Regions from separate parts of the Streptomyces sp. 7R007 genome, predicted to be linked through region 2. Evidence: riboswitches for the same ligand, from Rfam matches in the RefSeq annotation. Region 2 holds a riboswitch; each other region holds the start of a gene.

Region 1 (10,320 bases), on a different contig from region 2:
CGACCCCCAGGCGCTGCGCTTCCGCTACGACATCGCCCAGTGCCTGGAGGCGCTCGGCGAACCGGCGGCGGCGCTCGCCGAGTACCGCGCGCTGCTGCCGCACTACGAGAACCAGTACGTCTCCGCGGGCGACCCCGAACTCTCCCACGACGTCCGCCGCCGCATCGGCCTCCTCCTGCTCGCCCTCGGCGACCGCCCCGGCGCGCACGACACGCTCGCGCGCCTGCTCATGGACGTCGAGCGGCTGCGCGGCCCCGCGCACCCCCTGGCAGCCGAGATCCGCCGCACGCTGCAGTGGCTCGGGCAGGTACGCGGCTGACGCGAGCGTAGGGGGGCGCACGATTTTGCAGTGTCCTGAGGGAATCTTGTAAACCTACGGGGCTTAGGTTTTCCGAACGCATGAACGGCGCCGGATAGGTTGCGGTGCGTTTTCGCCAAGCGACACGGCGACACGGCGACACGGCACACAGCAACGCATCAACCAGGGGTGGGGTATTCATGGCCGGCCATCGGCAGTCCAAGAAGCGCAGATACACGACGTGGGCCGTCGCGGGCGCCGCCGTCGTCGCCGGAGCCGGCATCGCCGCGCAGACCTCCATGGCCGCCACCACCTGGCCCGCGCAGAAGACGTACACCGGCCGCGCCTTCGACACCTGCGCCGCGCCCTCCCTGGCCGCGATGAAGGCCTGGCACACCGGCTTCTACGGCGCCGCCGCCGTCTACGTGGGCGGCAGGAACCGCGGCTGCTCCCAGCCCAACCTCACCGCCTCCTGGGTGAAGTCGGTCAGCGGCGTCGGCTGGAAGCTGATCCCGATCTACGTCGGCGCCCAGCCGCCCTGCCAGTCCGGCTCCAACCCCGAGAAGCTCACCGCCACCACGGCCGCCTCCCTCGGCAAGACGGACGCGGACGACGCCGTGGCCAAGGCCTCGGCCCTCGGCATGAAGGCCGGCAGCCCGATCTACCTGGACATGGAGTCGTACGACATCACGAACACGTCGTGCAACAACGCCGTGCTCACCTATGTGCGCGCCTTCGACAAGGAGCTGCGCGCCAAGGTGTACCGCGCGGGCTACTACGGCTTCACCAGCTCCAGCGCCAAGGCGATCGCCAACGCCACCGACAAGACGGACCTGCCGGGCAACCTCTGGTACGCCCTGTGGGACAAGCAGAACACCACGACGACGGACTGGCCGTTCGGGTCGACCCAGTACACGAACCACAGCCGTGGCCACCAGTACCTGGTCAACAGCAAGGAGACCCGCAACGGCTACACGATCACCGTGGACCGCGACGCGTGGGACGCCCCGGTGGCGATCACGGGCTGATCCCGGGCTGGTTCCGCGGCCCCGAGGGGCGCGGCGGTGCCCGAAGCGCCGGTGAATCGTTGGTCGAATGGGTTGGCCCCAGCCGTCCCACTGCCTACCATCGATCACCGCAAGACTTTGTGCACCGTCGCACAATCTCCTCGGGAGGCTTCCTTGCACCGCCGCCGTCGCACCGCGCTCCTGCTCTCCGCCGCGATCGCCGCGGCTCCCCTGCTGACCGCCTGCGGAAGCGACGCGCATCCGGGCGCGGCAGCCGTCGTCGGCGGCCGGCGGATCACCGTCTCGCAGCTGGAGAACCGGGTGAACGAGGTGCGCGCGGCACAGCGTGCGGCCGTCACGAGCGACGCGCAGTACCGGCAGGCCGTCGCGCAGAGCGGCAGCCTCACCCGCGACACCCTGCACGGCATGATCCTCGACAAGGTGCTGCACCGCGCCGCCGAGGACGCGGGCGTGACCGTGAGCCGCCGCGAGATCCAGCAGATGCGCGCCGGCCTCGAACAACAGGTCGGCGGCGCCAAGGCGCTCCAGATGACCTGGCTGCAGCAGTACGGCATCGCCCCGCAGCGCCTCGACGACAACCTCCGCCTCCAGCTGGAGGCCCAGAAACTCGCCACGGCCCTCGGCACCGACACCAGCAAGCAGCCCTTCTGGAACGCCCTGTCCAAGGCGTCCAAGGAGCTGCACGTCGACCTCAACCCCCGCTACGGCATCTGGGACGTCCAGAAGAGCAGCCGCGTGGACGCCAAGACGCCGTGGGTCCGGGAGGTCACGGCGCCCCAGCAGACGGCCTGAGCGCGCTTCCCTCGCCGGTCCGCCTTGTGCCTGAGCGTGCTTTCTTCGCCGGGTCCGCCCTGTGCCTGAGCGGGTCTTCCTCGCCGGGTCCGCCCTGTGCCTGAGCGTGCTGCCCTCGCCGGGTCCGTCCTGTGCACAAGCGGGCTTTCCTCGCCGGTCCGCCCTGTGCCTGAGCGTGCTTTGCTCGCCGGTCCCGTCCTGTGGCACAAGCGGGCCTTCCTCGCCGGTCCCGGCCTGTGGATAACTCGTGGGGCTGTCGGTGACGTGGGTTAGCTTCGAATCGTGACCGCAACCAGCCCCGCCCCCGCCCCGGCCGCCACCCCCGGCCGCATCGTCCTGCTCACCACCAGCCACCGCGTGGCGCCCGGCCTGCTGTCCTGGCCCGCCTGGCAGACGCTGCACGCCGCCGACCGTGTGCTGTGCGCGGACGGCGCGCACCCGCAGTTGCCGTATCTGCGGGAGGCGGGGGTAGCCGTGGAGCAGGCGTCCCCGACCGCCGAGGACCTGGTCGCCGCCTGCGCGGGCGGCCGCACGGTGGTCGTCGTCGCAGGCGGTGAGGGTGAGCCGGCCCTCACCGACGGACTGGCCCGCTTGGCGGGCTCCGGCCGCGTGTCGATGCCCGAGCTGGAGCTCCTGCCCGCCTCCTACGATCTCCCCGGCGCGCGCCTCCTCGACCTCGTCCAGGTCATGGACCGCATCCGCGCCGAATGCCCCTGGTTCTCCCAGCAGACCCACAAGGGGCTGGCGAAGTACGGCATCGAGGAGGCGTACGAACTCGTCGAGGCGATCGAGGAGGGCGACCGCGACGAACTGCGCGAGGAACTGGGCGACGTCCTCCTCCAGGTCGTCTTCCACGCCCGCATCGCCGAGGAGGACCCGGACGAGCCCTTCTCCATCGACGACGTGGCCGGCGGCATCGTCGCCAAGCTCATCCACCGCCACCCCCACGTCTTCGGCGACGAGACGGCCACGACCCCGGAGGAGGTCAAGGAACACTGGCTGCGCACCAAGGCCGTCGAGAAGCGGCGGGAGTCGGTGACCGACGGCATACCCCTGGGCCAGCCGGGCCTGGCCCTCGCGTCCAAGCTGGCGTCCCGGGTCCGCACAGCCGGCCTCCAGGTCCCCCTGCCGACGGGCGAGGGCATCGGCTACGACCTGCTGGCACTGGCGGCACGGGCGGAAGCGGAGGGCGTGGACCCGGAGGCGGCGCTGCGGGCGGCGGCGCGGGCTTATCGGGACGCCGTGCGGCAGGCCGAAGGGGTCGACGCTTAGGGGCCACCCCCTGGAGCAGGCGCTAGTACCGTTGCTCACACGGGTGGCTGTACTGCGTGGGGGCTTGCATGGAGCAGGAGTTGGAATCGCTCTTGGAGGTGCTCCTCGCACTGCCGGACGGGGAGCGGCTCTCCCGTTTCCCCGGGTACCGCAGCCGTGACTCGCTGCGCAGCCATCTGATCGCCCTGCGGTCCCACAGCCCCGAGACCTACCAGCAGCTCGTTGACGAGCTGGGCACGTCGAGCGGGCCGGCTGACGATGGCGCGCATCGGCTCTTCTCTCGCCGGCCCGACTGGTTCCAGGGGTTCAGGGACATCTCCCCATCTCCCGCCCGCGAAACGCCCGCACCCGCATCGACGCCGGTCGCCGATCACCTTGACTTCCGTGACGCCACCTTTCACGGCCAGGTCGTCGGCGTACAGCATCACCACTACGGGCGTGAGCCGGCCGCGCCCGTCGAGTGGAGCGCCGCACACGACATCGACCCGCTGGAGTTCGGCGTGCGTCCGACCCGGCACGTGCCCGGGCTTGCGGACGTACCGCCGTACGTCCTGCGGGACTGTGACAGAGAGCTGCGTGACCTGCTGGAACAGGGCGGCGGACTGGTCCTGATCCTTGGCGAACCGTACGCGGGCAAGTCGTACACCGCCTGGAACGCCGTGCGGTCGTTGGTGGAGCGGGGGTACCTGCTGCACGCCCCTGATCCAGGTGCGGACCTGCTCGGCCTCCTCGGTGGCCTGAAGGGCAGTCGTGGGCGGTACGTGCTGTGGCTCGACGAGCTGGGTGATCACCTCGGTCCCGGAGGACTGGACCGACGGCTGCTGGGACGCCTGACCAGCCTCGGTGTGGTCGTACTGGGGACGATGACACCCGAGGAGTACTACCGGCGGCGCGCCGGAACCGGACCGGGCGAGGCGGTGCTGGCCCTGGCACGCAGGGTCGAGCTGCCGCGTGAGTGGAGCGAGCGGGAACTGGCGCGGCTGGCCCGGCACACGGACGACCCGCGCGCGTATCCCGCGTACATGTGGAGCGGCCGGGAGGGCGCGGCCTCGTACTTCGCCATCGGGCACGTGCTGTACGACGAGTGGCAGCGTGGGGGCACCCAAGCGGAGCATCCCATGGGGCAGTTACTCGTCCGAGCAGTCGTCGATCTCGCCCGGTGCGGGGTCACCGAGCCCGTCCCGGTGGATTTCCTGCGGCGGATCTCGACGCTGTACGGCGCACCGCCGACGGATCGTGAGAGCTTCGAGCAGGGAATGGCCTGGGCCACCGCACCGTCCTTCGGCATCTCGGGCCTTCTCGTGGAGGGCGACAAGGGCGGTACGTGGCGGGTCTACGGGGCGCTGGTCGCGGAGGCGCTGGGGTCGGGGAAGCTGCCGCCCGTACCTGACGACGTGTGGTGGGTGCTGCTCCGCAACCGGCGGGTCGACCGTGCGGCCGTGCTGGACGCGGCCCGGGCGGCGATGCGCTCGCGTATCGAGGCCGGTGACACCGCGGTCATCGTCCAGTTCGCCCTGTGCACCGACGGAGCGGAGCGGGAGGCGTGGTTCCAGAGGGCCGCGGACCTCGGCGACACATGGGCGGCCGGCAGACTGGGCGAACTGCTGCTGCGACGCGGTGACCAGGAGAGGGCGATTCCGTACCTGACGGTGGCCGCCGAGCACGGGGAGACGGCCGTGGCGGGCACCTTGGCGGGGATCTACGAAGCCCGGGCCCGGTACTGGCGCGACCGCGCGAAGCCGAACACGGATACCGTCAAGGAGTGACCCACCAGCCCCCGCCCCCCAGCCCCCTCCCCGACCTCTTCACCTGGGAGTTCGCCACCGACCCCTACCCCGCCTACGCCTGGCTGCGCGAGCACGCCCCCGTGCACCGGACCACGCTGCCCAGCGGCGTCGAGGCATGGTTGGTCACCCGGTACGCCGACGCGAAGCAGACGCTCGCCGACCCCCGTCTGTCCAAGAACCCGGCGCACCACGACGAGCCCGCGCACGCCAGGGGGAAGACCGGGATTCCGGGGGAGCGGAAGGCGGAGCTGATGACGCATCTGCTCAACATCGACCCGCCCGACCACACCCGCCTGCGCCGCCTGGTGAGCAAGGCCTTCACCCCGCGTCGCGTGGCCGAGTTCGCCCCCCGCGTTCAGGAGCTCACCGACCAGCTCATCGACCGGTTCGCGGCGAAGGGCGAGGCGGACCTCATCCACGAGTTCGCCTTCCCCCTCCCCATCTACGCCATCTGCGACCTGCTCGGCGTCCCCCGCGAGGACCAGGACGACTTCCGGGACTGGGCCGGCATGATGATCCGTCACGGCGGGGGCCCGCGCGGCGGAGTGGCGCGGTCGGTCAAGAAGATGCGCGGCTACCTCGCCGAACTCATCCACAAGAAGCGTGCCGCGCTCCCCGCCGCCCCCGTGCCCGGCGAGGACCTCATCTCCGGCCTCATCCGCGCCTCCGACCACGGCGAGCACCTCACCGAGAACGAGGCCGCGGCCATGGCGTTCATCCTCCTGTTCGCCGGCTTCGAGACCACCGTCAACCTCATCGGCAACGGTACCTACGCCCTCCTCACCCACCCCGAGCAGAAGGCACGGCTCCAGACGTCACTGGCGGCACAGGACCGCGCCCTGCTGGAGACCGGCGTCGAGGAACTCCTGCGCTACGACGGCCCCGTAGAGCTCGCCACCTGGCGCTTCGCCACCGAGCCGCTCACCATCGGCGGGCAGCGCATCGCCCCCGGCGACCCCGTCCTCGTCGTCCTCGCCGCCGCCGACCGCGATCCGCAGCGGTTCGCCGATCCGGACACCCTCGACCTGTCCCGGCGTGACAACCAGCACCTCGGATACGGCCACGGCATCCACTACTGCCTCGGCGCGCCCCTCGCCCGCCTGGAGGGCCAGACCGCGCTCGCCACCCTCCTCACCCGCCTCCCGGACCTGCGACTGGCCGTGGATCCGGCGGAGTTGAGATGGCGCGGCGGACTCATCATGCGCGGACTGCGCACCCTTCCCGTCGAGTTCACCGCCGAACACGGCACACGCGCGAGCAAACATGACACGCGCTCAAGTCTGTGATCTTCACGTGATCTACGCGGCATTAACTTGTGACAAGTGATCGACTGCCGATACGTTCACGGGTCAACGACGGCGCCCGGGTTCCGCGCGCCGCCGGTCCCTGTCGTCTCGGGAAAGGTCCCCGCATGCTCTCCGGGAACGGTCGACACCGTCGCCCCCGCCAGGCCCCGGCGCTCCTCGTCGCGGCCGGCGTGACCGGTTCCGCCATCGCGATCCCGCTCCTCGGCGCGGCGAGCGCGAACGCCGCCGACGGCTCCACGTGGGACAAGGTGGCGAACTGCGAGACGGGCGGCTCCTGGAGCGAGAACAGCGGCAACGGCTTCTACGGCGGACTCCGGCTCTCCCAGGAGGACTGGGAGAAGTACGGCGGTCTCGACTACGCCCCGAGCGCCGACCTCGCCAGCCGCAACCAGCAGATAGCCGTCGCCGAGAAGCTGCTCGCCGCCGAAGGCGTGGGCGCCTTCCACACCTGCGGGCTGACCTCCGGGCTGAGCCAGGACGACGTCTCCGACGACATCGACACCGGTGTGGGGAACAACTCGTCGGATTCGGCCGGTTCGTCGGGTTCATCGGATACGTCCGACGGCTCGGGCGAGTCCGGCGGGTCCGGTCTCTCCGACGGCCTCGGACTCTCCGGCACCTCCGGCTCCTCCGACGGTTCGTCCGATACGTCCTCTTCGTCGGGCGGCTCCTCCGACTCCTCCGCCTCGCCCAGCCCTTCCGCAAGTCAGGACAACTCCGCCAAGTCGGACACCTCCGCCTCCCCGTCGCCCTCGCAGAGCGCGGACGGTTCGCCCACGGAACCGGCCGGCACCGACAACCCGGAGCAGAGCGTCGGCTCCTGGCACCTCGTCGACACCGGCTCCGTCGGCTCCGGCCGGCACCGCGGCGGCAGCGCCGAGGAGTCCGCGACGGACGCCGACTCCGCCTCCTCCTCCGGCCGTCACGCCTCACGCACCGGCGACTCGTACACCGTCCGCGCCGGCGACACGCTCGCCTCCATCGCCGACTCGCTTGACCTCCAAGGCGGGTGGCGCGCGCTCTACGCCCTCAACGAGAAGGCGATCGGCGCCGACCCGAGTCGCATCGTTCCCGGTCAGACCCTGCTTGTCGGGTCCTAAAGGGGCGAAAGGCGACGGGAGTTGACGCCCGGTTCCACCCCGCGTTCGCTCCGCATTCGCTGCGGAATGTCCGTTTCGGTGAAAGTGTGGGATGAGTCTCAGAAGCCCTGATCGTCTTTGAAATCTCGCCGATTCCGTGTCTACGGTCATGACCGCTCGGCAACCCGAGCCCCGGCTGCCGCAACGCCGAATCCTGCCAGCGGCCGTCCGGGAACAGTCGTCGCGTCAAGCGCCGTAGGCAGGAGCGGGGGACCCAAGGTAAGCGCCCCACCGGGTAGTCGACGGTGGCGGCTTGGGGTGAAGCCGCGTCTCGCGGAAGCGAGGACGCGGCCGGGCAACTCAACCGGCCCGAACCCGACAGCTCACCTCGCAGGCGTCGGTGAGGGGATCCATCCATGCTGTTTTCCGGCAAGGGCAAGCACCGTCGTCCGTCCAAGGCCACCCGCGCCGCCGCGCTCGCCGGTGTCACCGGCGTCGCCATCGCCGCCCCGCTGATGGCGGCCGGCAACGCCTCCGCCGCCACCGCCTCCGAGTGGGACGCCGTCGCCCAGTGCGAGTCCGGCGGCAACTGGTCCATCAACACCGGCAACGGCTACTACGGCGGCCTGCAGTTCTCCGCCTCGACCTGGGCCGCGTACGGCGGCACCGCCTACGCCCCGCAGGCCAACCAGGCCACCAAGGCGCAGCAGATAGCCGTCGCCGAGAAGGTCCTCGCCTCCCAGGGCAAGGGCGCCTGGCCGGTGTGCGGCACGGGCCTGTCCAGCGCCGCCTACAACGGCTCCAGCGCGTCCACCGGCTCCTCGTCGAGCAGCAGCGGCACCACCACCCGCTCGACCGAGCAGCAGAGCGCCTCCCGCTCCTCCGAGCGCTCGACGGTGCAGAAGTCGGCCAAGACCGTCACCACCCCGACCGGCAAGAAGGTCAAGAAGGGCGACGGCGAGTACAAGGTCGTCAAGGGCGACACCCTCAGCTCGATCGCCGAGAAGCACGGCGTCAAGGGCGGCTGGAAGAAGCTGTTCGAGCTGAACAAGGACATCGTCGAGGACGCCAACCTGATCTACCCGGGTCAGCAGCTGCACCTGAAGTAACAGCTGAACCACAGCGCCCTCACAGCCGTGTCCCCCAGTATGGGGGGCACGTGAGGGCCTCCCCCCGCCCTCACGGGCTCCCCGCTCCGGTGCGTGTTCCCCCGTACGCACCGGGGCGGGGCTTTTTCCTGCGCGGCGCGCCACCGCACAGGCGCGGGCCGCCGTTGCACACCCTTCTTTGTTCCGTTCAGAAACAATTTACTCTCGGTTCTGCCCAAGAGGCGGTCGGCGGCGTGGCCGATCGGCGCAAGACGGTTAGGCTCGTCTCGCAGAGCCACTGCGGCACTGCGTAGCCGCGTCACATTGAAGAAGGAGATGCTCGTGCCGTCCATCGACGTCGTCGTAGCCCGGGAAATCCTGGACTCCCGAGGCAATCCCACGGTCGAGGTCGAGGTCGGCCTCGACGACGGCAGCACGGGTCGTGCCGCCGTCCCGTCCGGCGCCTCCACCGGCGCCTTCGAGGCCATCGAGCTGCGCGACGGGGACCAGAACCGCTACCAGGGCAAGGGCGTCGAGAAGGCCGTCCTCGCCGTCATCGAGCAGATCGGCCCCGAGCTGGTCGGCTACGACGCCACCGAGCAGCGCCTGATCGACCAGGCCATGTTCGACCTGGACGCCACCGACAACAAGGGCTCCCTCGGCGCCAACGCCATCCTCGGCGTCTCCCTCGCCGTCGCCCACGCCGCCTCCGAGGCCAGCGACCTGCCGCTCTTCCGCTACCTGGGCGGCCCGAACGCGCACCTGCTGCCGGTGCCGATGATGAACATCCTGAACGGCGGCTCGCACGCCGACTCCAACGTGGACATCCAGGAGTTCATGATCGCCCCGATCGGCGCGGAGTCCTTCTCCGAGGCCCTGCGCTGGGGCGCCGAGGTCTACCACACCCTCAAGTCCGTCCTGAAGTCCAAGGGCCTGGCCACCGGCCTCGGCGACGAGGGCGGCTTCGCCCCGAACCTGGGCTCCAACCGCGAGGCCCTCGACCTCATCCTCGAGGCGATCAAGCAGGCCGGGTACGTCCCCGGCGAGCAGATCGCCCTCGCCCTCGACGTGGCCGCCTCCGAGTTCTACAAGGAGGGCAAGTACGTCTTCGAGGGCAAGGAGCGCTCCGCCGCGGAGATGACGGAGTACTACGAGGAGCTGGTCGCGGCCTACCCGCTCGTCTCCATCGAGGACCCGCTGTTCGAGGACGACTGGGCCGGCTGGAAGGTGCTCACCGACAAGCTCGGCGACAAGATCCAGATCGTCGGCGACGACCTGTTCGTCACCAACCCCGAGCGCCTGGCCCGCGGCATCGAGGAGGGCGCCGCCAACGCCCTGCTGGTCAAGGTCAACCAGATCGGCTCGCTGACCGAGACCCTGGACGCCGTCGAGCTCGCCCAGCGCAACGGCTTCAAGTGCATGATGTCCCACCGCTCCGGCGAGACCGAGGACGTCACCATCGCCGACCTGGCCGTCGCCACCAACTGCGGCCAGATCAAGACCGGTGCCCCGGCCCGCTCCGAGCGCGTCGCCAAGTACAACCAGCTGCTGCGCATCGAGGAGATCCTCGACGACGCCGCGGTGTACGCCGGCCGCAGCGCCTTCCCGCGCTTCAAGGGCTGAGCGGACCGGCACTGGGCCTTTAAGGGTCAAGGCTGCGCCAGTCGTA
Region 2 (10,320 bases):
CCCGGATGACCCGCGCCCTGCTGCGCGGCTACGACCTCACCGAGCCCGACCAGACCCACGCCGTCCGCCTCCTGGGCAGCGTCTTCCACGGCTACGTCAGCCTCGAACTCGGCGGCGCCTTCAGCCACAGCGCCCCCGACACCCAGGAGACCTGGACCCGCGTCCTGGACGCCCTCGACGCGCTGCTGCGCAACTGGCCCCCGGCCACCACGACCACGGACTGAGAGCATGCACACCGACCACGACTGGATCACCACCCCCCTCACGGCCGACCTCCTGCGCGGCGCCCTCGACCTGGAGCGCACCGAGCTCGGCGTGCTCCCGCACCGGCTGCCGGCCCGGGCCCGCGCCCAGAACACCGACCCGCAGCTGGCCATGGCCGAGTCCCAGCCTTCCGGCGTACGCCTGCTCTTCCGCACCCGTGCCACCGCCGTCGAACTCGACACCCTGCCCACCAAGCGCGTCTACGTCGGCGCCCCGCCGCGCCCCGACGGCGTCTACGAACTCCTCGTCGACGGCCGCCCGGCGGGCAGCGCCACCGCGACCGGCGGCCGCACCCTGACCATCGACATGACCGCCGGCACCTTCGAGCAGGAGACCGGCCGGCCGGACACCCTCTCCTTCACCGGCCTGCCGGACCGCGACAAGGACGTCGAGATCTGGCTGCCGCACAACGAGACCGCCGAACTCGTCGCCCTGCGCAGCAACGCGCCCCTGGCGCCCGTGCCGGACCGGGGCCGCCGGGTGTGGCTGCACCACGGCAGCTCCATCAGCCACGGCTCCGACGCGGCGAGCCCCACCACCACCTGGCCCGCCCTCGCCGCCTCCCTGGGCGACGTGGACCTGGTCAACCTCGGCCTGGGCGGCGGCGCCCTGCTCGATCCGTTCACCGCACGCGCCCTGCGGGACACCCCGGCCGACCTGATCAGCGTCAAGCTCGGCATCAACCTGGTCAACGCCGACCTGATGCGCCTGCGCGCCTTCACCCCCGCCGTCCACGGCTTCCTCGACACCATCCGCGAGGGCCATCCCACGGCGCCGCTGCTCGTCGTCTCGCCCATCCTGTGCCCCATCCACGAGGACACGCCCGGCCCCAGCGCCCCGGACTTCGCCAACCTGTCCGACGGGCAGCTGCGGTTTGTGGCCATGGGCGATCCGGCGGAGACCGCGAGCGGGAAGCTGACGCTGCGCGTCATCCGGGACGAGCTGGCCCGGATCGTACGGCAGCGCGCGGAGGAGGACCCGAACCTGCACTACCTCGACGGCCGTGAGCTCTACGGCGAGTCCGACGCCGCCGGCCACCCGCTGCCCGACCAGCTCCACCCCGACGCGGCCACCCACCGCCTGATGGGCGAACGCTTCGCCGACCTGGCCTTCAAGACGGGCGCGTTCGCTCAACCGTGAAGTGAAGGCGTCGGAACCAGGCCCAGTTGCTGGGCGCGCAGCACCGTGCTGATGCGGTCGCGTGTGCCGAGCTTGCGGTAGATGTTCTCGACGTGCTTGTGCACCGTACGGTCGGAGATGCCCAGACGGCGGCCGATCGCGCCCGCGGTCAGCGCGTCCGCCAGCAGGAGCAGCACCGTCGTCTCGCGCGGGGTGAGCGGACAGGAGGCGGCGGCGTCCGGGTCGGCGGACCGCTGCAGGCGGAGCAGGAGCCGGCGTTGCTGCTCGACGGCGGCGAGCAGGGACTGCGCCCGCTCGGCCGCGCGGACGTGGTCGTCGGTGAAGTCCGCACCGGCCCGGTAGACCATGCACCCGAGGACCGGAGCCGTCGGCTCGGGCAGCGGGACCGCGAGGACGTGGTCCAGGTCCATGGCGTCGCCGATCAGCCGGGCCGTCGGACTGCCCCGCCAGGAGCGCCCCGCCACCCGTCCGGCCGTGACCGGGGACCGGTCGGAGCCGCTCGCGTAGTGACCGGCGAACGGGTATCCCGACCGCAGCAGACCCAGCTCCTGCGCACCGAGCCGCTCGAACGCGCCGGCGACCCCGGGCGAGGCGCCCACCGTGCCGGTGCGCTCGCTCCAGTCGTCCAGCTTGTAGACCAGGCTCTCCCCGCCGCACGCCTCGGGCAGCACGGCCGCCACCAGCGGCCACAGCCGTTCGGGGTCCCGCTCGTGCAGAGCGGCGACGGCCACCGACAGCAGGCGTTCGTAGGCCCGGCCCAGACCCTGTACCACGTGTGCGCTCCACTCGTCCGCCGCGTACGCAGTTGTACCCATACCGGCGTCTCCCAGCAAAGCACAGACTTCAACGCGGGCCGCCAGCGCGGGGGACCGGCGGCCCGGACGCTGTGCGGGCCCGGCGTCACCAGCACAGAACCCGGTCCCTTGGCGGGACCGGGTTCCTTGGTTTCTCGGGGTGCGTGTGGTCCGTGTTACGCGGGGCGCACCGCCATGCGGATCGCCGACTCTCCCGCGTAGAGGATGGAGACCTCGCGGACGGACATCCCCGGGCCCGGCGCGTGGATCATCCTGCCGTCGCCGGTGTGGATGCCCACGTGGGTGAAGTTGTCGTTGAAGAAGATCAGGTCGCCCGGCCGGCTCGCGGAGAGCGGCACCACCGTGCCGGCGCTCGCCTGCTCCGGCGCGGTGCGGGGCAGGTCGACCCCGGCGGCCTTCCACGCGGCCTGCGTCAGACCGGCGTTGTCGTACGACTCCGGACCGGCCGTCCCCCACAGGCAGGGTCTGCCGATCTGCGCGCGTGCGAAGGCGACCGCGCGCTCGGCCTTCGTGGCGTGCGCGACGTCCGGCACGGCCGCGACCTCGGGCACCGCACGGGTCTCGGCGGCGGCCGGCACGGCGGCGTCCCACAGCCTGGACGCGCCCGTGTCGAGGACGGAGGGAGCGGAGGGGGCGGGGGTGCGCCACGAGTCCGACGTACCGGTGTCGAGGACGGAGGGCGCGGCGGTGGACCACGCGGGCGTCGCGCCCGTGTCCAGGACGGACGGCGTGGCGGTGGCCCAGGACCCCGACGCGCCGGTGTCGAGGACCGAAGGGGCCGCGGAGGCCCAGGAGGGCGTCACACCGGTGTCGAGCACGGACGGCGTGGCCGTGTTCCACGAACCGGTCGCGCCCGTGTCCAGGGCGGACGGCGTGGCGGTGGCCCACGACCCCGTCGCGCCGGCATCGAGCACGGACGGCACGGGGGCCAGCCACGACTCCGACGCGCCCGTGTCCGGGGCCGGCGGCGTGACGGTGGCCCACGAGCCGGTGGAGCCGGTGTCGGGCGTGGACGGTGTGGCGGTGCGCCACGAGCCGGTCGTGCTCGTGTCCGGGGGCGGCGGTGTGACCGTGGTCCATGAGCCCGTCGTGCTCGTGTCCGGGGTCGGCGGTGTGACGGTGGCCCAGGACCCGGTGGAGCCGGTGTCGGGCGTGGACGGTGTGGCGGTGCGCCACGAGCCGGTCGTGCCCGTGTCCGGAGTCGACGGCGTGACCGTGGCCCATGAGCCCGACGTGCTCGTGTCCGGGGTCGGCGGTGTGACGGCGGCCCAGGACCCGGTGGAGCCGGTGACGGGCGTGGACGGTGTGGCGGTGCGCCACGAGCCGGTCGCGCTCGTGTCCGGAGCTGACGGCGTGACCGTGGCCCACGAGCCCGTCGTGCTCGTGTCCAGGGCCGACGGTGTGGCGGTCGGCCACGACCCCGTCGTGCCGCCCATGTCGGCCATGGCCTGCTGCTGCGGCTGCCACGCCGGTTCGGCCGAACCCCACGTCTGCGCGGTCGGCTGGGCCGGTATGGCCGGGGCGGGGTGCTGGGGCGCGTACGCCGTCGCCATCTCGGGCTGCGGGGTCTCCTGGCGCGGGGCCGGCACGGCCGACAGCGCGTCCGCCGGGCCGGCGGCGGGGCGGCGCGGTACACGAGCTCCGGGCGCGGACGGCTCCGGCGCCGCGGCGGGGAGCGCGGGCATCACGGCGGTGAGCTCGGGCGTCGCGGCCGCGGGCAGCTCGCCTGCCACGCGTCCAGGAAGCTCGCCTACCGCGCGCCCGGTTAGCTCGCCTACCGCGCGTCCGGGAAGCTCACCCGCCGCGCGTCCGGGCAGTTCCGCGACCGCGCGGGTGGTGACGCCCAGCTCGCGCATGGTGCGTTCGAGGAGGTCGTCCGACGGCGGTGCCGGCCGGCGTGCGGAACGGGACGGCCCCGGCCGGGCCGGCTGCCGGTCTGCGGGCAGGATCGCCGGGATCGTCGGCCCCAGCGAGTAACGGGCGGCGTCGAACCACTGCCGGGCGACGTCGTCGAGGGCGGGTTCCGAGCGCCGGCGCCGGTCGCCGCCCGCCGGGGCGCCCCGCCCCCGCCCGCGGGCCTTGGCCGACTGCGCGCGGGTGGCGTTGAAGGTGCCGCTGTCGTTCTCGGCCCGGTCGTAGAGCGAGCTGATCCGCTGCTGGATCTCGTCGCGGCTGGGCGCGTCGCCATCAGCGCGCAAGGTGCGTTCCGGCGCCATGCGGGCCGTACTCCTTCCGTGCTCCGCCTACCGGGTTAGCTGTCGGGTTCGGGCGGTCGATCCGGAAGGTGTGCCCTACGGCCGGCGCCCTGACGGGCGGTCGGCCGATTCACCCCAGTGTTTCGGTCGGGTCCCCGGCTCCGGCTGCCACGGGGGCGCACCGGACTCGGCGGAGGCCGTACGCCCCGACGGGGTTCGCCGGAGGAAGTCGTACAGCCTGGGCGTCAACTTAGCCAACTTGTGCGGCTGGTGTGAAGGTTGAAGCGCAGTATGTCCGATACGCTTTTGTGACCTTAACCTTGACGGCTCGTCAGATGAGCACACTGTGCCGGAAAAGCGACGGAGCGTGGTCAGGAACGGGCGGCGCGCTCGGCGTCCCGCTTCTTGATGCGCGCCGCCTCCTTGCGCACCTCCGCCTGGGTGGCGCGCTCCTTGACCAGCCACTCCGGACCCTCCTGCTTGAGGGCCTCGATCTGCTCGGTGGTCAGCGGCTCTGTGATCCCGCCGCGGGCGAGGCCGGAGATGGAGACACCCAGCTTGGCCGCGACCACCGGGCGCGGGTGCGGGCCCTTGGCGCGCAGCTCGCGCAGCCACTCGGGCGGGTTCGCCTGCAGCTCGGCGAGCTCGGCACGCGAGACCACACCCTCACGGAACTCGGCGGGCGTGGCCTCTAGGTACACACCCAGCTTCTTCGCCGCGGTGGCGGGCTTCATCGTCTGGGTGGTCTGCTGCGACTTCATGACGTCCAGGGTATCGATCGTGTACGACCCCGCCGACCACGGCCGGTAACCTGGCGGGCGTGACAGGCTCGGAAGCAGCATCGACGTTCCGGCTCGCGTACGTCCCGGGAGTGATGCCCGCCAAGTGGGTGCGGATCTGGAACGAGCGCCTGCCCGACATCCCGCTCACCCTCCTCTCCGTACCGGCCGGGGAGGCGGCGGACCTGCTGCGCGCGGGCGAGGCGGACGCGGGGCTGGTGCGGCTGCCGGTCGACCGTACGTACTTCAGTGCCATCCGGCTCTACACCGAGACGACGGTGGTCGTCGTCCCCAAGGACCACCTGATCACGGCGGCCGACGAGGTGACCGTGGCGGACCTCGCCGAGGAGGTCGTCCTGCACCCCCTCGACGACGTCTTCGACTGGGACAGCCCTCCGGGGGAGCCCGCCTTCGAGCGCCCGGCCACCACCGCCGACGCGATCGAGCTGGTCGCCGCCGGGATCGGGCTGCTCGTGGTCCCGCAGTCCCTGGCGCGGCTGCACCACCGTCGCGACCTCACCTACCGCCCGGTCGTGGACGCGCCCCAGTCGGGCGTCGCCCTGTCGTGGCCGGAGGAGGCGACGACCGACCTGGTCGAGGACTTCATCGGCATCGTCCGCGGCCGCACGGTCAACAGCACCCGGGGCCGCCGGGCCTCCGAGCCCCAGCCGAAGGAGAAGCCCGCGTCCACGGCCGCGCCCCGCCGCAAGCCACCGGCGGCCCGGACGGCGAACCGGACCTCCAAGGGCGGCTCGGCGGGAACCAGGTCCGGCAAGCGCGGAAAGCCCCGCCGCCGCTCCTAGCGCGCATCGCCGCCAGGAGAGCGTTCCGCCGCTTCTGACGCGTGCTGTCGCCGGGAGCGCGTTCCGCCGCTCCTGGCGTGCGCCGTCGCCGGGCCGGCGTTCCGCCGCGCGTAGTGGCCGCGTCAACCGGCACGTCCCAGCCCCTTCGTCGGCCAGTCCAGCAGTCGCGCCCCGATCACCGCCGTCTGGAGCATGTAGCGGTGGGCCGGGTCGGCCGGGTTCGCGCCGGTGAGGGTGTGGATGCGTTCCAGGCGGTACGTCAGCGCGCGCACGCTCAGCGACAGCCGGCGGGCCGCCTCCGCGGCCACGCAGCCCGCGTCGAAGTACGCGGTGAGGGTGTCCAGCAGCGGCTCCGCACCGCCCCGGGCCCCGGTCAGCGGGCCGAGCGTGTCCAGGACGAGGTCGGCCATGGCCTGCCGGTCACGCGTCAGGACGGGGTAGACCAGCAGGTCGGCCGCGCGCAGCACCGGATCGTCCCAGTGCAGCCGCTCGGCCAGTTCGAGGGCGTTGAGGGCCTCCTCGTACGACTGCACCACCCCGCCCGGGCCCGGCTGCGGCCGGCCGATGGCGACCTGTCCGCCGTCCGTGGCCGCGTGCGCCTGCTTGGCGAAGTGGACGAGGACGTCGTCCTGGTCGCCGGGCGCGATGCACAGCAGGCGGCCGTCCTTGGTGGTGACCAGCACGTTGCGGTCGCCGAAGCGGGCGTTGAGGGATCGTTCCACCTCACGCACGACCTGGGCGCCCTCGGCGTACGCCCGCGGGCCCCGGGCGACCGCCACGCCGTGGGCGTGCGACAGCCGCAGGCCGAAGCGTTCGGCGCGTTCGGCGAGCCGGCCGAGGTCGCTGCGGCCGTAGAGCAGGTCGTCGATGAACTCGCGGCGCGCCGCCTCCTCCTGTCGTACGGCGTGCAGTTGGGCGCGTTCGTAGCCGTCGGCGAACGCGTCGATCACCTGCTGTACGGCGGCCAGCGTGCTGTCGGCCGAGCCTTGGGTCGCGGGCCAGGCGGACCGGGTGGCGACCAGGTGGGCGTTGACCAGGGCGCGCAGCCCGTAGCCGGCTTCGGCGGCCTGCTCGCCCAGGGCGCGGCGCGCCCCGATCTCGGCGCGGGTCAGACGCCGGCCGGTGGCGGAGACGTCCGCCAGCAACTGGGCGTACCCGGCCAGATAGTGCTCGGGTATGTCGTGGGCCGTCACGCCGTCCCCCCGGATCTTGACGCGCCGGTGACGCCTTCTTGACGGCGTCCGGCACGCAGACCCTAGTGAACACTGCCGGAATCCGGCAATGCGCGGGCGAACGCGGGGCGGGCACCATGGCCCGCGGGGAGCACCACGGATGGTTCCGATGCCGGGCTCCGGCAGCAGCCGGCCGCCGCCCGGCACCGGAGCCCGCTTCCCCGGCGAGCACAGGTGCGGCATGGCACGGACGGGGCGGGGGTAGGGATCATGGGGGCGTTTCTCGCGGCGGTCGCGGGCTTTCCCACCATCCTGTTCACCTCCGCCCTCGTCGTGGTGGTCGCCTTCTGGCTGATGGTCGCCGTCGGCGCGGCCGAGTCGCACGGCTTCGACGCCCACGCGCACGTCGACGCCTGGGGCCTGGGCGGGGTGCCGGTGACGGTCGCGTTCTCGCTGCTGACGGCGATCGGCTGGTTCCTCAGCCTCAGCGCCACCGTGCTGCTCGGCCCGCTCACCCGCTCCGGACTCGTGCGCGCACCGGTGCGGGTGGCCGTGCTGTTCGGCGCGCTGTTCGTCGCCTGGCGGCTGACCCGCGTACTGGTGCGGCCGCTGCGCCATGTCTTCGCCGTCGTCGCCGGTCCGTCGCGGCAGGACTTCGTCGGCCGGACCTGCACCATCCGCACCGGGCGGGTGGACGGCGGGTTCGGGCAGGCCGAGGTCGCGGCGGTGGACGGTTCCACGGCCGTGGTCCAGGTGCGCCAGAGCGGCGACGATCCCCTCACCAGCGGCAGCACCGGCCTGCTCTACGCCTACGACGAGGCCGGGGAGTTCTTCTGGGTCGCGCCCTACCACACGGCGCTCGATCCCGGCCCTGGTCCCCGCTGATCGCGGCCCTCCCGCCTTCTTCTTCCTTCCTCCTTCCTCCTTCATCCTTCGAGGACTCATGTCATGAACGCCATTACCGTGGGCATCGGCGTGCTCGTCGCCGTCGTGCTGCTCATCGCGCTCACCCTGCTGCTGGTGGTCGGCCGCCTGTTCAGGAAGGTGGAGCAGGGACGGGCGCTGATCATCTCCAAGACCAAGAAGGTCGACGTCACCTTCACCGGAGCCGTCGTCCTGCCGGTGCTGCACAAGGCCGAGTACATGGACATCTCGGTGAAGACCATCGAGATCCGCCGCACCGGCCGCGAGGGCCTGATCTGCCGCGACAACATCCGCGCCGACATCCACATCAGCTTCTTCGTGCGGGTCAACAAGACGGTCGAGGACGTCATCAAGGTCGCCCAGGCCATCGGCACGGCCACCGCGAGCGATCCGGCGGCGATCCAGGACTTCTTCGCCGCGAAGTTCTCCGAGGCCCTCAAGACGGTGGGCAAGCAGCTCGACTTCGTCGACCTCTACACCAAGCGGGAGGAGTTCCGGGACCGGATCATCCAGGTCATCGGCACCGACCTCAACGGCTACCACCTCGACGACGCGGCCATCGACTTCCTCGAACAGACCCCGATGGCCCAGCTCGACGCGGCCAACATCCTCGACGCCCAGGGCATCCGGAAGATCACCGAGCTGACCACCGTCGAGCACGTGCGCACCAACGAGTTCCAGCGCACCGAGCAGAAGGAGATCACCCGGCAGAACGTGGAGGCCCGGGAGACCATCCTGGAGCTGGAGCGCCGCCAGGCCGAGGCCGAGATCAAGCAGCGGCGCGAGGTGGAGACGCTGCGGGCCCGCGAGGAGGCGGTGACCGCGCGGGTGCAGGAGGAGGAACGCCTGGGCGCGCAGACCGCGTTCATCCGCACCGAGGAACAACTCGGCGTCCAGCGCGAGAACCAGGCCCGCGAGATCGCCGTCGCGCAGAAGAACCGCGAACGGGTCATCGCCATCGAGAACGAGCGCATCGAGAAGGACCGCCTGCTGGAGGTCATCGGCCGCGAACGGCAGACCCAGCTCACCCGGATCGCCGCCGAGAAGGAGGTCGAGGCGGAGAAGCGGGACATCGCCGAGGTCATCCGGGAGCGGGTGGCGGTGGACCGGACGGTCGCCGAGCAGGAGGAGTCCATCAAGAAGCTGCGCACCGTCGAGCAGGCCGAGCGCGACCGGCAGGCCGTCGTCATCGCCGCCGAGGCCGAGGCGCAGGAGAAGCTCGTCAAGGACATCAAGGCCGCCGAGGCGGCCGAGGCCGCGGCCAAGCACCGGGCGGCCGAGCAACTCACCCTGGCCGAGGCCCGGTTGAAGTCCGCCGACCTCGACGCCCGGGCCAAGCTGCGGCTCGCCGAGGGTGTCCAGGCCGAGGCCGCCGCCGAGGGGCTCGCCGCCGTGCAGGTGCGGGACAAGGAGGCCGAGGTCACCGAGAAGGCCGGGCGGGCCGAGGCCGTGGCCACCGAGGCGCGGCTGCGGGCGGAGGCCGAGGGCCGGCGGGCGACGACGCTCGCGGAGGCCGAGGGCACCGAGGCGCGGCTGCGGGCCGAGGCGGAGGGCGCGCGGGCCAAGGCCCTCGCGGAGGCCACCGGCATCGGCGAGAAGCTCAAGGCCGAGGCGGAGGGCCTGAACCAGAAGGCGGTCGCGATGGCCGCCCTGGACGACGCCTCCCGCGGGCACGAGGAGTACCGGCTGCGGCTGCAGGCGGAGAAGGAGGTCCGGCTGGCCGGTCTCGACGTGCAGCGGCAGGTCGCCGAGGCGCAGGCCACGGTCCTGGCGACCGGTCTGGAGAACGCCGACATCGACATCGTCGGCGGCGAGTCCGTCTTCTTCGACCGGCTCGTCTCCTCGATCGCGCTCGGCAAGGGCGTCGACGGCTTCGTGCACCACTCGCAGACCGCGCAGGCGCTCGCGAAGCCGTGGCTGGACGGCTCGGCCCGCTTCACCGACGACCTGACCGCCGTCCTCGGCGCCGTCTCCACGGCCGACCTGCAGCACCTGACCGTCTCGGCGCTGCTGCTGAAGCTCATCAAGACGGGCGGGGCGGACTCCGGCGCACTGCGCCAACTGCTCGACAGGGCAGGTGAGCTGGGGCTGGCAGACACCCCGCTCACCGCCCTGAACGGCAGCGCGAGGAGCTGACCCGCCCGGAGCCGGAGCCGCCGCACAGGGGACGGCGGCTCCGGCTCCTCACACCGACGACCTCCTGCGAGGACCCCATGACCGCCGGCCTG
Region 3 (10,320 bases), on a different contig from region 2:
CCCCACCGGCGCCTGACACCCAGCGGGCCCCCGGGCCCTCCTGCGGGCGGCGCCATCCCTCGTTAGGGTCAATGCCGTGACCACCAGTCCTCCGTACCCGACACATCCGCCGTACCCCAGCGGTCCGGTCGGCGGCGGAGTCCGGCACGCGCACTGGTGGCAGCGCCGATGGGTGCGCTACGGCGCCCTGAGCACCCTGCTCGCCCTCTCCGGACTCGTCATCCTCGCCCTGGTGCGCGAACAGACCGGCACCGAGGGGTTCCTGGTCGGGCTCGGCCTCGCCGTGCTGCCCGTGCCGCTGCTGACAGCCGCCTTCCGCTGGCTCGACCGGGTCGCCCCGGGCCCCTGGCGCAACCTGGTGTTCTCCTTCGCCTGGGGCGCCTGCGCGGCGGCGCTGATAGCGATCGTGGCCAACAGTTTCGCGACCAGATGGATCGCCACGGCGACGGCGGACCCGTCGAGCGCGGACACCCTCGGGGCGACGGTCATAGCGCCCATCGTGGAGGAGTCCGCCAAGGCCGCCGCCGTCCTGCTCGTCTTCCTCTTCCGCAGACGGGACTTCACCGGGATCGTCGACGGGGTGGTGATAGCCGGGGTCACCGCGACCGGCTTCGCGTTCACCGAGAACATCCTCTACCTCGGCACCGCCTTCGGCACGGACCAGCTCACCGGTGACCGCGGGATCGCCTCCGTGACCGCCGCGACCTTCTTCGTGCGCATCATCATGTCGCCGTTCGCGCACCCCCTCTTCACCGTCCTGACCGGCATCGGCTTCGGGCTCGCCGCGATGGCCGCGGAGCGGCAGCATCTGCGCCGGGTGCTCGTGCCGTTGTCCGGGCTGCTGCTCGCGATGGGCATGCACGCGATCTGGAACGGCTCCTCCACGTTCGGGGAGTACGGGTTCTTCGCGGTCTACGCCGCGTTCATGGTGCCCGCGTTCGGGCTGCTGACGTGGCTGGTCATCTGGACGCGGCAGCGGGAGCTGCGGACCGTGCGGGAGGAGCTGCCGGCGTACGTCGTGGCGGGCTGGCTGACGCCGGGCGAGCCGTACGCGCTCGGGTCGATGCGGGCGCGGCGCATGGCCCGCGGGTACGCCCGGCACCACTTCGGGAAGCCGGCGGCGCGGGCGGTGGCGCAGTACGAGGCGTACGCGACCTTGCTGGCGTTCCTGCGGCACCGGGGGCGCCGCGGGCGGGCCGGGGCCGACTTCGTCGTACGGGAGCGGGAGTTGCTGGGCGAGCTGTGGCGACGGCGGGAGGTCGCGGCGCCGGCCCTGGATCACGCGGCACGGATGACGGCGCCGGCGTGGCGGCCACCGACGGCCTACGGGCACGCCGGGGGCTACTACGGGTACCCCGGGCACCACCAGGGGCACCCCGGGCACCACCAGGGGTACCCCGGGTACCACCAGGGGCACCCCGGCTACCCGGCGGTGCCGTATCCCGCGTACAACCCGTATCTGTCGTAATCGCCGCGGAGGGCCCGGCACCGCCGGACCGCACCCTCGCGGCTGCGCGCCGCCGCGTCGGCAAGGGATGGGCCGGCAGGTAGCGGGACCCGAACGAGCCGCGGACTACGCCGACGCCTGCGTCAGGGTGTTCAGTTCGGCCTGCGTCAGGGTCAGGTCCGCCACGCCCAGCAGGGCCGGCAGCTGGTCCACCGTGCGGGCCGAGGCGATGGGCGCCGCCACCGTGGGCTGGGCCGCGAGCCAGGCCAGGGCGACCGTGGCCACGGGCGCGCCGTGGGCGGCGGCGATGTCGTCCAGCGCGGCCAGGACCCGCTGTCCCCGCTCGCTGCTCAGGTACGCGCCCGCGCCGCCCGCCCGCGGGCTGTCCACGGTCGCGCCGGGGCGGTACTTGCCGGTGAGGAAGCCCGAGGCGAGGGCGTAGTAGGGGACGGCGGCGAGGCCGGAACGGGCGGCGAGGTCCTGGAGGCCGCCTTCGTAGGTGTCCCGGGAGACCAGGTTGTAGTGCGGCTGGAGGGCGACGTACCGGGCGAGGCCCTCGCGGTCGGAGAACTCCAGCGAGGCCGCGAGCCGCTCGGCGGAGATGTTGGAGGCGGCGATGGCCCGCACCTTGCCCGCCTTCACCAGCTCGTCCAGCGCGCCGATGATCTCCTCGACCGGCACCTCGGGCTTGTCGTAGTGGGTGTAGTACAGGTCGATGTAGTCGGTGCCCAGGCGGCGCAGCGAGGCGTCGGCGGCGGCCTTGATGTTGGCGGCCGACAGGCCCTGGTACTGCGGGTGCTGGCTCACCTTCGTCGCGATCACCACGTCGGAGCGGTTGCCGCGCGCCGCGAGCCACTTGCCGATGATCGTCTCGGACTCGCCGCCGCTGTTGCCGTCAACCCACGCGGAGTAGGCGTCGGCGGTGTCGACGAAGTTGCCGCCGGCTTCCGTGTAGGCGTCGAGCACGGCGAAGGACTGCGTCTCGTCGGCGGTCCAGCCGAAGACGTTGCCGCCCAGGGCGAGCGGGAAGACCTCGAGGTCGGAGGAGCCGAGTTTGCGGAGTGAAGTCATGTCTTATGTCAACGCACCCGCCGCGGCCCGGCCTTCCGCAACACCCGCAAACTTCCCGTAAACAATCGGAAGGCACGGCTCCGGAAACCCCGTGTCAGGGGTTGAGGCCCTTGCCGCGCAGCCACGTCATCGGGTCGATGCCGTCGGCCTGGCCGTTCGGGTGGACCTCGAGGTGCAGGTGCGGGCCGGTCACGTTGCCGGTGGCGCCGACGCGGCCGATGACGTCGCCCGTGCCGACCTTCTGACCGACGCTGACGCTGATCGACGACTGGTGGCAGAACCACAGCTCGGTGCCGTCGTCGAGGGTGATGATCGTGCGGTAGCCGTACGACCCCGCCCAGCCCGCCTCGGTGACGGTGCCGGAGTGGACGGCCTTGATCAGCGTGCCCGTCGGGGCGGCGAAGTCGAGGCCCGTGTGGTAGCCGGAGGACCACATGGAGCCGGCCTGTCCGAAGGTGCCGGTGATGGTGTACGACACGACCGGCAGGGTGTACTGCTTGGCCAGCTCGGCGAGCTTCGCGGCCTCGGCCGCCTTCTTGGCCGCCGCCTCCGCCTTCTCCTTGGCCGCCTCGGCCTTGGCCGCGGCCTCCTTCTCCGCCTGCGCGGCGGCGGCGTCGACCTGCTTGGCGAGGGCCGCCTCGGTGACGGACTGGGCCTTGCTGTCGACCTGGACCTGCTGCGACTCGGCCTGCGCCATGATCCGGTCGCGCAGCGCCTCGCCCGCGTCCTTGGCGCCCTGCGCGGTGTCCTCGGTGGTCACGCCGACGCTGCTGAGCACGGTGGCCGAGCCCTTGGGCGTGGCGTCGTGGTCGGAGAGGAGGGGCAGGTCGGGGAGGGAGATCGACACCGGCGGCTTGCCGGTGTTGGCGCTGGCCATGCCGCCCGCGCCGACGGCGGCTATGAGGCCGACGCCCAGGACGGTGGAGCTGCGGGCGAGTCCCCCGCCGCGCTGCTTGGCGATGCGGTGCCGGCCGGCGACCGGACGGAGGGACTCCGCGGTGGGGTTCCACTCCTCCCACTGACCCTCGTCGGTGCGGGGGCCGGCGAAGCCGAAGGGCTCGGTGCTCGGCACGAACGGGGCTGCCGGGGCAGGCGGGTTGGACGCCACGTGGGCGCGCTCCTTTCCTTCCTTCTCGCCTACCGGGTTAGCTGACGGGTTCGGAGCAGGAAGGTCTCCTACGCGCGTATACCTGCCGTGGTTCCACGGCGGCATCCGCGTGATTCACCCCAGGGTGGTGGTTCCCCGGTTCCCTTGCGGGATTCGGCGCGTGCGCACGGAGCCGCCTCTTGTGACGGCTGGGACGACCGCGCTGCGTTATCGAACGTTAATAGACCCGGGCCACCGATTCCAAGCGGTTCGGCTTGATCATTAACGAATCCTGGCTGGACGTAGGGCTCATGGGCGGCGAAAAACGGGCGAGTTGACCAAGGCTCGGGATCTTCACAGCGATTGACGGTATGTCAGTCGTTATGCGGAGGGCGGTCGTTCGCTCACCCGCAGTGACGGGGGGGATGGGAAGAGGCCGGGGAAGCACTCAGGGCCGGAATCCGGTGGCTGGCACTGGATTCCGGCCCTGAGCCGTGAGTAGCGGGGACAGGATTTGAACCTGCGACCTCTGGGTTATGAGCCCAGCGAGCTACCGAGCTGCTCCACCCCGCGTCGGTGTGACTCCAGTGTACGCCATGCGCAGGACGTCGAGCACACGCATGGCCTGGTGGCGTCACGGATGGAACCGCCACCGGCCCTCGGACACCACATCCACCTCGCCGTCCCGGACGCGCACGGCCGTGTCGTCGTCGAGGAAATAGATCGGGAAGTCCGCGCGCGCGACGATGCGGTCGGCCCAGGCGTCGTCCCGCTCGGGGAAGTCCGGCGAGTACAGGTGGGGCTTGAGATACCAGTCGAAGAGCCCGAACGGCGGCTCCAGACCCGTCGCCCCGAGCGCGTGGAGGTCCGCGGTGTCCCCGATGACGTCGGCGGAGTGGCCGGTGAGATGACGGCTGAAGATCATCGATCCGGCGCTGAAGCCCACGTAGACCCGGCTCTCCAGCGCCTTGAGGAAGCCGTCGGCCAGGCCGTTGCCGGTGATGCTGCGCGCGAGGTGGTAGTGGTTGCCGCCCCCGGCGTAGACGACGTCGGCGTGCAGGAGCCGGTCGAGCACCGTCCGCGGGGGCAGGCCGTTCAGCTCCAGGACGTCGAACTCCCGCCAGCCGAGGCCGTGCAGCCGGTTCATGTCGGCCAGGAACCACCCGTGGTCCCCGGGCTCGGCGAGGGAGGCCGTGGGGATGTACACGGCGTTCGCCGCTCCGAACGGCCTGTCCAGCATGTCCCGCAGGGCGTCCCGCAGCGTCTCGTTGCGCAGGCCGCTCGCCGTCAGCAGAAGGTTCATCGGGCGAGCGAAGCACGGTGGACGGGCGCGCGCAACGAACCCGGGATTCCCCTCATGCGGGCGCTCAGGGCAGCAGGTGCGCGTTCGGCGCCTTCGCTCGTTCTTCGTGCTCCGGCAGTACGACGACCTCGACGCCCCGTGCCGCGAGCAGGCCGGTGCCGTCGGCGTCCGGCACGAAGGTGTCCGGCTCGCGCCACGCCGTCACGACCCGGCGCACCCCGGCGTCCAGGATCAGCCGTGCGCACGGCCTGGGCCGGGAGGCGCGGTGGGCGCAGGGTTCCAGGCTGCTGTAGACCGTCGCGGTCGCGAGCCTCGGGTCGGCCGGGTCCAGCTTGGCCAGGGCCGCCTCCTCGGCGTGGACGACCGGGTCGCCGCCCTCGCGGGAGTGGCCGCGGGCCAGTTCCGTGCCGTCGGCGGCGACGATCACCGCGCCGACGCTGAAGGCGGTCCGGGAGGGGGGACACAGCGCGGCCAGGTCGCAGGCGAGCCGCAGCCAGTGGTGGTCGGCGGCGGAGGGGGCGGGGCCCGTGCCGGGTGCCGTGGGCTCGTAGCGCATCAGCACGACGTCCTCGATCCGCCGGGTCTCCAGCAGGCGCAGGCGTCCGCCCTGGTAGGCGCCGGGGCCGAAGAGGCGGGGCGCGTCCGGGTCGCCGACGAAGAGCGGGGCGAGCACGAGCTGGAGTTCGTCGGCGAGGCCCTGCTGGAGGAGCTGGGTGTGGATACGGCCGCCGCCCTCGACCATCAGGCGCGCCACGCCCCGCACGTCGTGCAGGTGCGCCAGGAGGCGGCGCCAGTCGAGGTCCGCGCCGAGGGACACGACGTCGGCGGCGACGCCGAGAGCGCGGGCCCGCTCGGCGCCCTTGTCCGTCGTGTAGAGGACCTTGTCGCCGCCCGTGTGCCAGAACCGCGCCGCCGGGTCCAGGTCGCCGGAGCCGCTGACCGTGACCTTGAGGGGGTACTCGGGCCGTCCGGCGGCCACGCGGGCCGCGCGCCGTTCGGCGGAGTTCACCAGCAGCCGCGGGTTGTCGGCGCGGATCGTGCCGGCGCCGACCAGGATCGCGTCGACCGAGGCCCGTACCTCGTCGACGCGGTCGAAGTCGGCCGGCGAGGACAGCAGCAGGCGGTCGGGGCCGGTGTCGTCGAGGTAGCCGTCGAGGGAGACGGCGGCGGACAGCAGGACGTGGGGGTACGGCATCGGGCGCGCTCGCTCTCGCAGGCCGGGGGACGCTTGGTTAAAGTTTGAAACAAACCTACACTGGTGGCATGACGACTCGCTGGCTCACACAGAAGGAGCAGCGCGCCTGGCGCGCGTACATCGCGGCGACGCACCTCCTGGAGGACGCGATCGACCGCCAGCTCCAGCAGGACGCCGGCATGCCGCATCTGTACTACTCCATCCTGGCCAACCTCTCCGAGACGCCCGAGCGCAGGCTGCGGATGACCGACCTCGCCGAGAAGACGAAGATCACCCGCAGCCGGCTGACGTATGCCGTCACCCGGCTGGAGAAGGACGGTCTGATCCGGCGCGAGAACTGCAAGTGGGACAAGCGGGGCAGCATCGCCGCGCTGACCGACGAGGGCATGGCGGTGCTGGAGCGCACGGCGCCGGGGCACGTCGAGATCGTGCGGGCGGCGCTGTTCGACCGGCTCTCCGCCGAGCAGGTCGAGCAGTTGGAGGAGATCAGCTCGGTGATCCTCAAGGCGCTGGAGGGAGACGAGGCGCCCCGGCCGACGGCCGACGAGGTGCCCTGGCGGCGCCGGTCCTCGCCCTGTTCCGGGCCGCCCTCCGCGTGAGCCGCGTCGCACCGCGGTGAGCGGCACCGCAAACCTGTTGCTTCAAATTTAAAGCGTGGGTAGGGTCCTCGACCGTAAGCCTGTTTCAAATCTGAAGCAGATGCCCACCGGAGCTGGGAGAACCCGCATGTCCGACTTCCCCGCCGCCACGCCGCGCTCCCGCGTCCGGGTCCCGCTGCGCTTCCACGACGGCTACAGCGTCGACACCGAACTGGTCACCTTCCACGGCCTGGCCGACGGCCAGGAACACGTGGCCGTCGTGCTGGGCGACCCGGCCCCCGGCACCGTCCCGTTGGTCCGGCTGCACTCCGAGTGCCTGACCGGGGACGTCTTCGGTTCGGCGCGCTGCGACTGCGGGCCCCAGTTGCGCGAGGCGGTGGAGCGGATCGCCGAGCGCGGCGGCGTCCTGCTCTACCTGCGCCAGGAGGGCCGCGGGATCGGGCTGTACAACAAGCTCGACGCGTACGCCCTTCAGGACCGCGGCCTCGACACGTACGAGGCCAACGCGGCGCTGGGGCTGCCCGAGGACGCCCGCGACTACACGGCCGCCGCCCAGATGCTGCGCGCGCTCGGCATCGACGAGCTGGACCTGCTGTCCAACAACCCGGACAAGGCGCAGCAGTTGCGCGATCTGGGGGTGACCGTCCACGAGCGCGTGCCGACGGGCGTCTTCACCACCGCCCACAACGTCCGCTACCTGCGCGCGAAGGTTCTGCAGACCCAGCACACGCTGCCGCTGGCACAGCTCAGCGCCGGCTGAGCGAGTGGGAGGGGCGGGAAGGCGGGCGGCGTCCATGACAGACGGGAAAGGGACGCCGCCCGCTCGAACCTAAGATGGACCCCGGCGATTGTCAACAATTTCGTTCACCAATGCCGGCCCGGGGTGACTCGGTGATCGCACGCCGGCCGCCGGCCGGCAGACAGGCAGGCAGGTGGGCGAGCAGGCAGGGGTACTTTGGCCACCGTCCCCCTCCGAGCAGACGGGAGTTCCCGTGGATGACCGACTGGCGAGCCTGCTGGACGACCTCTACCGGGAAGGGCGGGCCCACGACGGCCCGTTGGCCGACCGGCTGCTGCGGCTGCGCAACATGACCCCGGACGCCGCCCGTCTGATCTCCCTGCTGATCCGCGTCCAGCGCAGCACCTCGGTCCTGGAGATCGGCACCTCCAACGGCTACTCGGCGATCTGGTTCGCCGACGCCCTCCGGGACACCGGCGGCCTGCTGACCACCGTGGAGACCGACGAGGCGCGCGTCGCCGAGGCACTGCGCAACCTGGAGCGCGCCGGGGTCCGGGACCACGTGCACGTCGTCCACGCGGACGGCGCCGACGTCCTCGCCCGCACGCCCGACGCCTCGGTCGACCTCGTCGTCCTGGACGCGGAACGGCCTGCGTACGTCGAGTACTGGCCGCATCTGCGGCGCGTGCTGACGCCGTACGGCGCGGTGGCCGTCGACAACGCGGTGAGCCACCGCGAGCAGGTGGCCCCCTTCCGCGAACTGCTCACCGCGGCCGAGGACTTCGACGTGGAACTGCACGAGGTGGGCGACGGGGTGCTCACCGGCGTACGGGTGCGCTGACCGCCGTTCCCCTTGCCGGCGTGACGGCGAGAGGGCACACCGCCCCGGGGAACGCCGTGAGCCCCGGCCCGGAGGTGCTCCGGGCCGGGGCTCCGCGGTAGGCCCTGTGGGACTCGAACCCACAACCAATGGATTAAAAGTCCACTGCTCTGCCAATTGAGCTAAGGGCCCAGGCGATGTTGCCCCCACGAGCATAGCCGGACGTGGCCGTCTCTCCGATCGGGTATCGGAGACACGGCCGCGTCGGCGCCGTGAAACGGCGGGAGTGTTACGGATCTACCTTTTCGGCGGCCCCCGCCCGCGCCGCCTCGCGCGCCCGCGTCCGGTCGTGCGCCGGGTTGAGGAACCAGTGCCGGGCCGAGGCCAGCCACCAGGTCGCCGCGAAGCCGAGGACGACCAGGACGGCGACCGGGGCGTAGTTGAAGGTCTCCGAGGTGACCGGCGAGACCTGCGGCAGCATGAACAGGACGGTGATGACAGCGACCCAGGCCACCGACACCCACCCGATCAGCGTCGACCAGCGGCCCAGGTGCCACGGCCCCCGCTCGAACGCCCCGCCCTTGCGCACCCGCAGCAGCGTCGGGATGACGTAGGCGATGTACAGGCCGATGACCGCGATCGACGTCACCGCCGCGTACGCGGTCACGTTGATCAGGTACGGCAGCCCCAGCACCAGCGCCCCGGCCGCCGCCAGCCACACCGCCGCCACCGGGGTGCGCGTGCGCGGGCTGACGGTGTGCCACACCCTCGAGAACGGCAGCGCCCCGTCCCGCGAGAAGGCGTAGATCATGCGGCTGTTGGCCGTCACCGACGCCATCCCGCAGAACAGCTGCGCGCCGATCACCACCAGGAGCAGGAGCTTGCCGGCCGTGGCGCCGAGCGCGTCCAGCAGGATCTGGGCCGGCGGCGCGCCCGTCGCCGAGCCGAGCTCCTTGTCGTAGTTCTGGATGGCGAAGGTGAAGCCCAGCAACAGCACGAAGCCCGCTATCCACGACGTCCAGATCGACCGCACGATGCCCTTCGGGCCCGCCGTCGACGCGTCGTGCGTCTCCTCCGTCATATGGGCCGAGGCGTCGTAGCCCGTGAAGGTGTACTGGGCCATCAGCAGGCCGAGCAGCACGACGTACACCCCGCTGCCCCAGCCGGTGTTGTTGACGAACTTCCCGAACACGAAGGACGCCGACTGGTGGTGGTCCGGTACGAACGTCAGCGCGCCGACGATCCCGCCGACGCCCAGCACGTGCCACCACACGCTGATGTCGTTGAGCAGGGCGACGATCTTCACGCCGAAGGTGTTCAGCAGGCCGTGCAGGAGGAGGATGCCGGCGAAGAGCAGGACCGTGCGCCCGGGCGTGACCTCGAAGTCGAACTGGAGGTTCAGGTACGCCCCGAGGAAGGACGCGGCGCCGAAGTCGATGCCCGCGGTCACCGCCACCTGGCCCAGCACGTTGAACCAGCCCGTGAACCACGCCCACGCGGCCGCCGAGCGGGGCGGCGCCAGGCGGTGGGCCCAGAAGTAGAGACCGGCGGAGGTCGGGTAGGCCGAACAGATCTCGGCCATGGACAGCCCGACGAACAGGGTCATCAGACCGACCGCCACCCAGCCCCAGGTGATCACCGCCGGGCCGCCCGTGTTCATGCCGAACAGGTAGAGGGTGAGGCAGCCCGACAGGACCGAGATGATCGTGAAGGAGACCGCGTAGTTGGAGAACGCCGACATGCGGCGGGCGAGGACCTGCGTGTAACCGAGCTGGGCAAGCCGTTCTTCGTCGGAGAGACCCGACTGCCCGCTCGCTCTGGCGTCATCTGTCATGCCCCGAGCGATTCCCGCGCCGGAGCCGTGACATGCGTCACGCAGGGACACGCTATGGCTAAAAAATGCCCTTGTAGCCCTGCCAGCCCGTGGCGATCCGCACCCGCGCCCCGAACGACCCCTTGCCGTCGCCGGCGTTGCGGTACAGGGCACCCGAGGAGTCCCGCTCGACGATGTCGCTCCTTCCGTCCCCGGTGACGTCCCCGACGCCGACGACCGTGTTGT

Evidence for each region. Region 2 has a riboswitch for cyclic di-AMP ahead of ACYF6T_RS03890 (NlpC/P60 family protein). Riboswitches for the same ligand answer to the same signal wherever they lie in the genome.
Region 1: linked by a shared signal. The riboswitch ahead of ACYF6T_RS18120 (transglycosylase family protein) and the one ahead of ACYF6T_RS03890 (NlpC/P60 family protein) in region 2 are both predicted to bind cyclic di-AMP.
Region 3: linked by a shared signal. The riboswitch ahead of ACYF6T_RS20720 (M23 family metallopeptidase) and the one ahead of ACYF6T_RS03890 (NlpC/P60 family protein) in region 2 are both predicted to bind cyclic di-AMP.

The regions. Positions count from the first base shown of each region.
Region 1 covers NZ_JBTWMV010000012.1:112,609-122,928, reverse strand. Annotated here, with positions in the region: gene ACYF6T_RS18155 (protein kinase domain-containing protein) at 1-319, shown strand, start outside; gene ACYF6T_RS18150 (glycoside hydrolase domain-containing protein) at 499-1,326, shown strand; gene ACYF6T_RS18145 (SurA N-terminal domain-containing protein) at 1,480-2,118, shown strand; gene ACYF6T_RS18140 (nucleoside triphosphate pyrophosphohydrolase) at 2,401-3,390, shown strand; gene ACYF6T_RS18135 (hypothetical protein) at 3,471-5,156, shown strand; gene ACYF6T_RS18130 (cytochrome P450 family protein) at 5,153-6,463, shown strand; gene ACYF6T_RS18125 (transglycosylase family protein) at 6,589-7,584, shown strand; cyclic di-AMP (ydaO/yuaA leader) riboswitch at 7,805-7,975, shown strand; gene ACYF6T_RS18120 (transglycosylase family protein) at 7,980-8,672, shown strand; gene eno (phosphopyruvate hydratase) at 8,988-10,274, shown strand.
Region 2 covers NZ_JBTWMV010000002.1:118,900-129,219, forward strand. Annotated here, with positions in the region: gene ACYF6T_RS03875 (TetR/AcrR family transcriptional regulator) at 1-224, shown strand, start outside; gene ACYF6T_RS03880 (GDSL-type esterase/lipase family protein) at 229-1,404, shown strand; gene ACYF6T_RS03885 (helix-turn-helix transcriptional regulator) at 1,395-2,219, opposite strand; gene ACYF6T_RS03890 (NlpC/P60 family protein) at 2,375-4,435, opposite strand; cyclic di-AMP (ydaO/yuaA leader) riboswitch at 4,444-4,617, opposite strand; gene ACYF6T_RS03895 (DUF5997 family protein) at 4,786-5,175, opposite strand; gene ACYF6T_RS03900 (LysR family substrate-binding domain-containing protein) at 5,235-5,996, shown strand; gene ACYF6T_RS03905 (PucR family transcriptional regulator) at 6,119-7,189, opposite strand; gene ACYF6T_RS03910 (hypothetical protein) at 7,439-8,053, shown strand; gene ACYF6T_RS03915 (flotillin family protein) at 8,117-10,228, shown strand; gene ACYF6T_RS03920 (DNA repair ATPase) at 10,306-10,320, shown strand, end outside.
Region 3 covers NZ_JBTWMV010000015.1:20,045-30,364, forward strand. Annotated here, with positions in the region: gene trmB (tRNA (guanosine(46)-N7)-methyltransferase TrmB) at 1-16, shown strand, start outside; gene ACYF6T_RS20710 (PrsW family intramembrane metalloprotease) at 77-1,468, shown strand; gene ACYF6T_RS20715 (aldo/keto reductase) at 1,574-2,518, opposite strand; gene ACYF6T_RS20720 (M23 family metallopeptidase) at 2,613-3,626, opposite strand; cyclic di-AMP (ydaO/yuaA leader) riboswitch at 3,639-3,795, opposite strand; tRNA gene ACYF6T_RS20725 (tRNA-Met) at 4,105-4,178, opposite strand; gene ACYF6T_RS20730 (Type 1 glutamine amidotransferase-like domain-containing protein) at 4,240-4,908, opposite strand; gene ACYF6T_RS20735 (dihydrofolate reductase family protein) at 4,973-6,103, opposite strand; gene ACYF6T_RS20740 (MarR family winged helix-turn-helix transcriptional regulator) at 6,172-6,702, shown strand; gene ACYF6T_RS20745 (GTP cyclohydrolase II) at 6,830-7,462, shown strand; gene ACYF6T_RS20750 (O-methyltransferase) at 7,695-8,282, shown strand; tRNA gene ACYF6T_RS20755 (tRNA-Lys) at 8,381-8,453, opposite strand; gene ACYF6T_RS20760 (amino acid permease) at 8,551-10,095, opposite strand; gene ACYF6T_RS20765 (FG-GAP-like repeat-containing protein) at 10,154-10,320, opposite strand, start outside.